2 regions of the Kitasatospora sp. NPDC101157 genome follow, and region 2 is predicted to be linked to the other one. Evidence: riboswitches for the same ligand, from Rfam matches in the RefSeq annotation. Region 2 holds a riboswitch; the other holds the start of a gene.

Region 1 (4,445 bases), on a different contig from region 2:
CCGCGGGCGAGCAGTCCGCAGGCCACCGCCCGGCTCCCCCAGCGCGGTAGCAGGGCGGGCAGCCGGCGACCCAGGGCCGGCAGCCGACCGCCCCGGACCAGCACCAGCGTCGCGCCCGAGAAGAGCATCCCCGCGAGCGGCACCAGCCCCTGCGGGGTGAAGGGCACCTGGGTGTTGAGCACCAGCTGCGAGAGCCGGGTGGTGCCGTCCACCGGCCAGGTCCGGCCGGTGGCCCAGTAGAGGTGGACCAGGCCGTCCACCGCCAGCACCGCACCGACCGCGGTGGCCCTGTTGCTGATCTTCGTCGACTTCATGCCGTCACCTCACGGGGTCTCAGGACGCTCGAACACCCGAAGGAGCACCCCGCAGGACGATCCGTTCCTGTGACGAGGAACACTGCCCCCGGGCGAAGTCGGCAGGGAACGTTTCTCCGCTCCGGGTCCTCCCTCTACGGACCCCGGACGCCCGGACGCCCAGACGCCGGACCCGGTCGCCGAGCGCCGACCGACGACCGACGACCGTCAGCAGTGGAAAGAGCGGAGACAGCACCATGCAGGAGCCACCGCCCGGCCTCGCCGAGCTGGTGAGAACCGCCCAGGGCGGCGACCAACTCGCGGTCGGCCGACTGCTGGACCTGATCACCCCGTACGTCCGGCGGCTCTGCGGCCCGATCGCGCTGGACGACGGCGCCGACGCGACCCAGGAGGCGCTGATCGTGGTCTTCCGCAAACTGCGCCAACTCCAGGACCCCGAAGCGCTGTACGGCTGGGTCCGGGCCATCGCGGTGCGGGAGGCGGTCCGGTACGCCAACCGGGCGGCACGCTCGCGGCCGGCCGAACTCGGCGAGGTCCCCGCGCCCGGCGATCCCCAGCTCGCCGCGGACATCCGCGACGTGCTTGCCCGGCTCTCCCCCGAGCACCGCGCCGTCCTGCTGATGCGCGACCTGGAGGGGCTGGACGAACGACAGACCGCGGCGCTGCTCGCGGTCGCGCCCGGGACGGTCAAGTCCCGGCTCTCCCGGGCCCGACTCAGCTTCCGAAAGGCGTGGCAGCAGTGACCGACACCCCGATGCCGCAGTGGCCCGTCGCCGACTTCGACCCGGTCCGGCGGCTGCACGTGATCGCCGCGACCGCGCCCGGGGCGGCCCGGATCGGCGAGACCGTCCTCGACGCGCCGTTCGAGCGGGTCTGGGCGCTCGCCCAGGACCTGGAGCGGACCATGCCGCTCTGGATCCCCGACGTCCGCACGGTGCGACTCGTCCGGTCCGCACCATCCGGTTCGCTGCCGACGACTTCGCTCCAGGCCCGGATCCAGGGCCGCACCCGGCTCCGGGCGACGTTCGGGATCGACCTCGCACCCGGCTGGTGCCTGATGCAGAGCCGCCTGGTGCTCGGCGGGATGGCGGCCCGCCCGGAGACCGACCGCACCACTCGCTTCGCCTTCCTCGGCGGCCTGCGGTTCCCCGGCGCGCGCCTCCTCGCCCCCGCGCTGCGCCCCTTCACCGGGGACCCACTGGCGCGGTTCGCCGCTCTGCTGGACGAGAAGGAGTAGGAGGCGCCCGGGGGGAGGGGGGGTCAGGTTCGGTGCAGGGCCTCGGTGAGCCGGGCCGCCGCCTCGACCACGGCCTGGGACAGCCGGGCGCCGGGGTGGCGGGTGAGCCGTTCGATCGGACCGGAGACGGACACCGCCGCCACCACCCGGTTGGACGGGCCGCGCACGGGTGCGGACACCGAGGCCACCCCGGGCTCGCGTTCGCCGATGGACTGGGCCCAGCCGCGACGCCGCACACCGCTGAGCGCGGTGGCGGTGAACCGGGCGCCCTGGAGGCCGCGGTGGAGCCGCTCGGGCTCCTCCCAGGCGAGCAGGACCTGGGCCGCCGACCCGACCTTCATCGGCAGGGCGAGGCCCACCGGAACGGTGTCGCGCAGCCCGAAGAGGCGCTCGGCCGCCGCAACGCAGATCCGCACGTCGCCCTGCCGGCGGTAGAGCTGGGCGGTCTCGCCGGTGAGGTCGCGCAGCTGGGTGAGGACCGAGCCGGCCGCTGCCAGCAGGTGGTCCTCACCGGCGGCCGCCGAGAGCTCGGCGAGTCTCGGGCCGAGGACGAACCGGCCCTGCACGTCCCTGCCGAGCAGGCGGTGGTGTTCCAGTGCGACGGCGATCCGGTGGGCGGTCGGCCGCGCCAGGCCGGTGGCGTCGACGAGTCCGGCCAGGGTGGCCGGACCGGCCTCCAGGGTGCCGAGGATCGAGGTGATCTTGTCGAGCACTCCGACGCCGCTCGTGTTCTCCATGTTCTCCATGGACGGGTACTCCAGTCTCGAATCCCGTGGGCCGCGGGTGGGTCCGGCTCACGGACGCTCCGGTGGGGTGGGGAGCGGGGTGGTCAGCGAGGACGGGCCTGCGGATGCGGCCGATTGCCTGCGCCGGACACGAGACGGGTACGCGGAAGGGCCGGGGCGGGAAGCGCCCGGGCGAAGGACAGCACAGAGAGCACCGTGTCTCCTCATCTTTCCCGCGCCACGTTGGCGACAGGCCGGAGTTGGCACTGATCCCGGACGGCACGGCGCGTACTTCGGACGCCGGGACGAACGGGGAGTTGCCGGGGCTTCGTAGGGCCGGTCCCTCCACCCCTCTGGATGATTCGCGACGAACCATACAAGACTTCCCGGGCGCCCCGCCAAACTTTTCCCTCACCCGCACACCCTGGACCCCACCCGGAGGTCAGGGCTGAGCAGCGCCCCGCCGGACATGCCCCTCAACCGCGCCCGGCACCCGCCGCGAGGAGCGACGGTCACTCCCGGGCACGGCGGACGATCAGCATGTCCTGGGTGTGGCCGATGGCGTAGCCGCCGTCGGGACGGGCGAAGTGCTGCTGGACGTAGGCGGCGACGGCGCCCCTGGTCGGGCGGGCGTCGAGGGCGGCGAGATCGGCGACGTTGACCATGAATTCGGCGACGTCGACGGCTTCGGCGAGGTGGGGCGTGCGGTAGTGGAGGACGAGGGTCTCCAGGGCGTAGTCGTGGGAGGGATGCTCGGCGCGCAGGCGGTCCAGGAGGGGGCGCAGGTCGTAGCGGACGCCGGTGAAGTGGGCGGCCATCCGCATGCACGGGCTGTCGGGGTTCTGCAGGACGATCAGCAGGGCGCCGCCGGGTGCCGTCCAGCCGAGGGCTCGGGTGGCGGTGGGGAGCCAGTCCGGCTCCGGGACGTAGTAGAGCACGTGGGAGAGGTGGACCAGGTCGCCCGGCCCGGGCGGGGCGGCGCGCTCCAGCGGCTCGGGGAGGACCAGGGCGTCCGGGCAGGCGGCGGCGAGCCTCTCGCGCATGGCGGCGCTCGGCTCGACGGCGATCGTGCGGTCGAAGTACCGGGCGAGGTGCGCGGTGGTGCGGCCGTCCCCGGCGCCGAGGTCCAGCAGGACCCGGCGGTGCGGGAGGGTCATGGCGATGTCGCTCAGCCGGGCGTGGGTGCGGGGCTTCTCGTCCGTGCCGGCGAGGAAGAGGCCGAAGGCCCGGCGGTAGTCGGGGCCCGAGGTCTCCAGTACGCGGACCGGATCGGTGTCGGCGGTCGTCGGCTGCTCCATCGGGCGGCCCTCTCCTGTGGTCTGCGGTTGGCGCTCGGCCCGGGTCGGCGCCCATTGCAGCCCGGTACGGCGGCCCCGGGGCGCAGGGACGTTCCTGCCCGCGTGTTGCGGGCGGGGCGAGGCGACCGGCCCGATCACTGGACGACCCTCCGTCAATGCGCTGACGCGCAGCTTCACCTGGTGGGGTGGTTAGCTTTCATTTTTCGGTAGGTAGCCGAATCAAGCCCGTTTCTCTCGCCTGGTACGAATACGGACGACAGGAGATCCGGTACGGGCGGGGGAGTTGACACGGATGCGGGCGAAGGCGGAGACCAGGACGGTTGCCGTGGCCGGGGTGGAGTTCGGCTGGGGCAGCTCGGGGAAGTTGAGCGCGGTGCTGTCCGCCCTCCGGGGTACCGGCGGCGACCGGCTGAGATTCATCGGGCTGGCCTCCGGACTGGGGAGATCGGTGCTCGCCGAGCAGCCGGTCGAGCGCTGGTTCGACCTCCCGGACACCCGGTCGGAGGCGGAGCTGAGACGGATCGTCCAGGCGCAGCGCGTGGAGGCGGCGCTGGTGGTACTGGACGGCGGGCTGGCGAAGGCGTTGCGGGCCTGCGGGGTGCCGGTGGTGTTCGTCGACAGCCTGCCGTTCCTGTGGACGGACGGGGACCGCCCCGACCTCCCGCTGGACGCCGAGGTGTACTGCGCCCAGCGGTGCGTGGAACTGCCCCGCCAGGGCGCCCGGGTGCTGGCCGACGTGCACCAGCTGCGCTGGGTGGACGCCGTGATCGCCGACGGCGGAGTCTCCCGGAGCACCGCGCCGACGCGCTACCCACGTCGGGCCCTGCTCAACCTCGGCGGCCTGCGCGCGCCCCGACTCGCCGACTGGGCC
Region 2 (4,445 bases):
GCGCCGTCCTTGATCTCGGTCGCCAGGCCCTCGGCGAACCGCACGTCGTCGTCGTTCACGTACACGTTCACGAAGCGGCGCAGCTTGCCGGTGTCGTCCAGGATGCGGGCGGAGATGCCCGCGTGGTTCCGCTCCAGGTCGGCGATGACCTCCGCCAGGGTGGCGCCCTCGGCGGTCACCTCGGCGGCGCCGCCGGTGTAGGTGCGCAGGATGGTGGGGATGCGGACGTTGGCGCTCATGGCTCTCCTAGCGGGGGTGGGGTGGTTCAGGCGGACGCGAGGCCGGCGGCGCGGAAGGAGTCCAGCGTCGGGCGGATGACGGTGGTCATCCCGGCCTCGGAGACGGCGTCCAGCGTCTTCAGGCCGTCGCCGGTGTTGATCGCGACGGTCTCCTTGGCCGGGTCCAGCCGACCGGTCTCGACCAGCTTCTTCAGCACGCCGACGGTCACCCCGCCCGCGGTCTCGGCGAAGATGCCCTCGGTCCGGGCCAGCAGCCGGATCGCCGCCACGACCTCCGCGTCCGTGACGTCCTCGACCGCCCCGCCGGTGCGGCGGGCGATGTCCAGCACGTACGGGCCGTCCGCCGGGTTGCCGATCGCCAGCGACTTGGCGATGGTGTCCGGCTTCACCGGCTTGATCACGTCCCGGCCGGCCTTGAACGCGGCCGACACCGGCGAGCAGCCCTCTGCCTGGGCGCCGAAGATCCGGTACGGCCGGTCCTCCACCAGGCCCAGTTTGATCAGTTCCTGCAGCCCCTTGTCGATCTTCGTCAGCTGCGAGCCCGAGGCGATCGGGATGACGATCTGCTCCGGCAGCCGCCAGCCCAGCTGCTCGCAGATCTCGTACGCCAGCGTCTTGGAGCCCTCGCCGTAGTACGGCCGCAGGTTGACGTTGACGAAGCCCCAGCCCTCGCCGGCCGGGTCCCCGATCAGCTCCGAGCAGAAGCGGTTCACGTCGTCGTAGTTGCCCTCGATGCCGACCAGCTCGCCGCCGTACACCCCGGCCATCACGACCTTGCCCTGCTCCAGGTCGTGCGGGATGAAGACGCACGAGCGGAACCCGGCCCGGGCCGCCGCCGCGCCCACCGCACCGGCCAGGTTGCCGGTCGAGGAGCAGGACAGCGTGGTGTACCCGAACGCCCGGGCCGCCTCGATCGCGCAGGCCACCACCCGGTCCTTGAACGAGTGGGTCGGGTTGCCGGAGTCGTCCTTCACGTGCAGCTGCGCGGTGAACCCGAGCTCCCGCCCCAGGTTGTCCGCCTTCACCAGCGGGGTCCAGCCGGGGTTCAGGTTGGGCTTCGAAGCCACGTCGGCCGGAACCGGCAGCAGCGGCGCGTAGCGCCAGATCGACGCGGGGCCGGACTCGATCCGCTTGCGCAGCTCCTCGGCGCCCTCGCTGCCGAACTCGTACGCGATCTCCAGCGGCCCGAAGCACTCCAGGCAGGCGAAGCTGGGGCCGAGCGGGAAGCGGGTGCCGCACTCCCGACAGGACAGCGCGGCGGCGGGGCCGAGGTCGACGGGTGAGGGTCCCCCCGGCCGAAGGCTGGGGGAGGGTGCGGCGCCAGAAGCAGTCGACACAGTGATAGCCATGATGGCGGAGGCCTCTCTCCTCATCTTCCCCGTGGCGCGGTCGCGCCACGGGCCGGAATTGGCACCTGTCCCGCCGGGGCCTGTCGACGACAGCCGAGCGAGAAGGTTGCCGGGACGTCAACGGGCCGTTCCCTCAGTCCCTCTGGATGAGCATGTGAAGTTATGGTTCAGCGGCGACCCCGGCGTGCAAAGGTCCGACCGCTGTACGAAGACTGTATCCGAAGGCGTCCGTCCCGAAAGGGTCCGTCCGCCAAGCGAGATGGCCCGTTCCACCCAGTCCGCCGAGGAGAGTCACCGTGCCCGCCGAACCGTCCCCCGCACTCCTCCCGCAGGCGGCGTCCTGGCTCCGCCGCCGCTCGTGGAGCGCGGCCGACCGGCCGGTGCACACCCTGCTGGAGGCCAAGCGGCGCACCGGCCGCACCGTCAGCGTCGTCCTCCCCGCGCTCGACGAGGAGGCCACCGTCGGCGACATCGTCCGCACCATCCGCCGCGAGCTGATCGAGCGGATCCCCCTCGTCGACGAACTCGTCGTGGTCGACTCCGGTTCCACCGACGACACCGCCGCCGTCGCCGCCGCGGCCGGCGCCCGGGTGGAGCACCGCGACGCGATACTCCCCCGGCTGCCCGCCGTCCCCGGCAAGGGCGAGGTGCTGTGGCGCTCCCTGCTGGTCACCCACGGCGACATCGTCTGCTTCGTCGACGCCGACCTGCGCGAGTTCGACCCGGGCTTCGTCTCCGGCATCATCGGCCCGCTGCTGACCGACGAGGGGCTCCAGCTGGTCAAGGCCATGTACGACCGCCCCCTGGAGACGGATTCGGGCGCGATCGTCCCGGCCGGCGGCGGCCGGGTCACCGAACTCGTCGCCCGCCCCCTGCTCAACCTCCACTGGCCGGAACTCGCCGGTTTCGTCCAGCCCCTCGGCGGCGAGTACGCCGCCCGCCGCTCACTGCTCGAACGCCTGCCCTTCCCCACCGGCTACGGCGTCGAACTCGGCCTGCTGGTCGACGCACTGGAACTGGCCGGACTGGACGCCCTGGCCCAGGTCGACGTCGGTGTCCGGCACCACCGCCACCAGGACGGCCAGGCCCTCGGCCGGATGGCCGCCACCATCTACCGCACCGCCCTGGAACGCCTCGACCGCACCCACCGCCTCAAGGCCTCCGCCGACCTCGTCCACCCTCACCTCACCCAGTTCACCCGCGACCCGGAAACCCGCTCCTTCACCGCCCACACCCACTCCGTGACGGCCCTGGAGCGCCCCCCGATGCACACCGTCCCCGAATACGCCACCCGCCATTGACGGGACCCGTCTTCGGGCCCCGGGGTTTGCCACCCCGGACCCCCGGCAACATCCCAACCATGGGCGATCTCACGACCGAACGTTCGACTGTGACCGGCACCGCCCCCGTCCTGGTGGCCTCCAACCGGGGACCGGTGTCCTTCAGCACCGCCGACGACGGCACGCTGACCCTGCGCAGAGGCGGTGGGGGGCTGGTCTCCGGCCTCTCCGCGATCGGCGACACCGACGCCGTCTGGGTCTGCGCGGCTCTCAGCGACGCCGACCGCCGAGCCGCGGGAGAAGCCCCCGAAGGCCGCCTCGACCGCGCCGGGCACGACGTCGGCGGCCAGGCCGTACGCATGCTGGACATTGACCCGCAGACCTTCGCCCACGCCTACAACGGCGTCGCCAACTCCACCCTGTGGTTCGTCCACCACCTGCTCTACGCGACCCCCACCGCGCCCTCCTTCGACGCCGACTTCCGCACCGAATGGGCCGCCTACGAGGCGTACAACACCGCCTTCGCGGACGCCCTGGCCGCCGAAGCCGCCCCGAACGCCGCGGTCCTGGTCCAGGACTACCACCTCTCCCTGGCCCCGTCCCTGCTCCGCGCGGCCCGCCCCGACCTGCGGATCGGCCACTTCTCCCACACCCCGTGGGCCCCGCCCGAGTACTACCGGCTGCTCCCCGACGACGTCGCCCGGGCCGTCCTCACCGGCATCCTCGGCGCCGACCGGGCCGGCTTCCTCACCGAACGCTGGGCCCGCTCCTTCGCCGCCTGCTGCGAGGACCTCCTCGGGGCGAGCGTCGACCACGAGCGGCTCACCGTCACCCACGAGGGCCGCACCACCCAGCTGGGCGTCCACGCCCTCGGCGCCGACGCCGACTTCCTCCGCGAACGCGCCCACCGCCCCGACGTCGACGAACGCCTCGCGGCCCTCCGCACCGCCGTCGGCGACCGCCGCACCATCGTCCGGGTCGACCGCACCGAGCTGAGCAAGAACATCGTCCGCGGCTTCCAGGCCTACCGGCACCTGCTCCGCACCCGCCCCGAATGGCGGGACCGGGTGGTGCACATCGCCTTCGCCTACCCCTCCCGCACCGACCTCGCCGAGTACCGCGACTACACCGCCGCGGTCCGGCGCCTCGCCGACGAGATCAACGCCGAGTTCGCCACTCCCACCTGGCAACCCCTGGTCCTGCACGTCAACGACGACTTCCCGCGCTCCCTGGCCGCCTACCGCCTCGCCGACGTGGCACTCGTCAACCCGATCCGGGACGGCATGAACCTGGTCGCCAAGGAGGTCCCCGTGGTCTCCGACCAGGGCTGCGCCCTGGTGCTCTCCCGCGAGGCCGGCGCCCACGCCGAACTGGGGGACGACGCCCTCAGCGTCAACCCCTACGACGTCATCGCCACCGCCGAGGCCCTGCACACCGGACTCGCCATGAGCCCGGAGGAACGCGCCGACCGCACCAAGCGCCTCGCCGCCGCGGCCACCGCGCTCCCCCCGCAGCAGTGGTTCCTCGACCAGCTCAACGCCCTCTGACCGCCTCCCCCAGGGCACCCAGCAGCTCCA

What was found. Region 2 has a riboswitch for S-adenosylmethionine ahead of thrC (threonine synthase). Riboswitches for the same ligand answer to the same signal wherever they lie in the genome.
Region 1: it holds a riboswitch for S-adenosylmethionine, as region 2 does, so the genes downstream of both, ACIRVF_RS04250 (IclR family transcriptional regulator) here and thrC (threonine synthase) in region 2, are expected to answer to the same signal.

Annotation. Positions count from the first base shown of each region.
Region 1 is NZ_JBIWPL010000002.1:176,603-181,047, reverse strand. Features, by position in the region: gene ACIRVF_RS04265 (DUF3995 domain-containing protein) at 1-314, opposite strand, end outside; gene ACIRVF_RS04260 (RNA polymerase sigma factor) at 551-1,057, shown strand; gene ACIRVF_RS04255 (hypothetical protein) at 1,054-1,551, shown strand; gene ACIRVF_RS04250 (IclR family transcriptional regulator) at 1,575-2,288, opposite strand; SAM riboswitch class I at 2,498-2,640, opposite strand; gene ACIRVF_RS04245 (class I SAM-dependent methyltransferase) at 2,789-3,574, opposite strand; gene ACIRVF_RS04240 (hydroxymethylcytosylglucuronate/cytosylglucuronate synthase) at 3,867-4,445, shown strand, end outside.
Region 2 is NZ_JBIWPL010000001.1:1,207-5,651, reverse strand. Features, by position in the region: gene ACIRVF_RS00025 (MoaD/ThiS family protein) at 1-239, opposite strand, end outside; gene thrC (threonine synthase) at 266-1,588, opposite strand; SAM riboswitch class I at 1,606-1,741, opposite strand; gene ACIRVF_RS00015 (glucosyl-3-phosphoglycerate synthase) at 1,885-2,889, shown strand; gene ACIRVF_RS00010 (trehalose-6-phosphate synthase) at 2,949-4,415, shown strand; gene otsB (trehalose-phosphatase) at 4,402-4,445, opposite strand, start outside.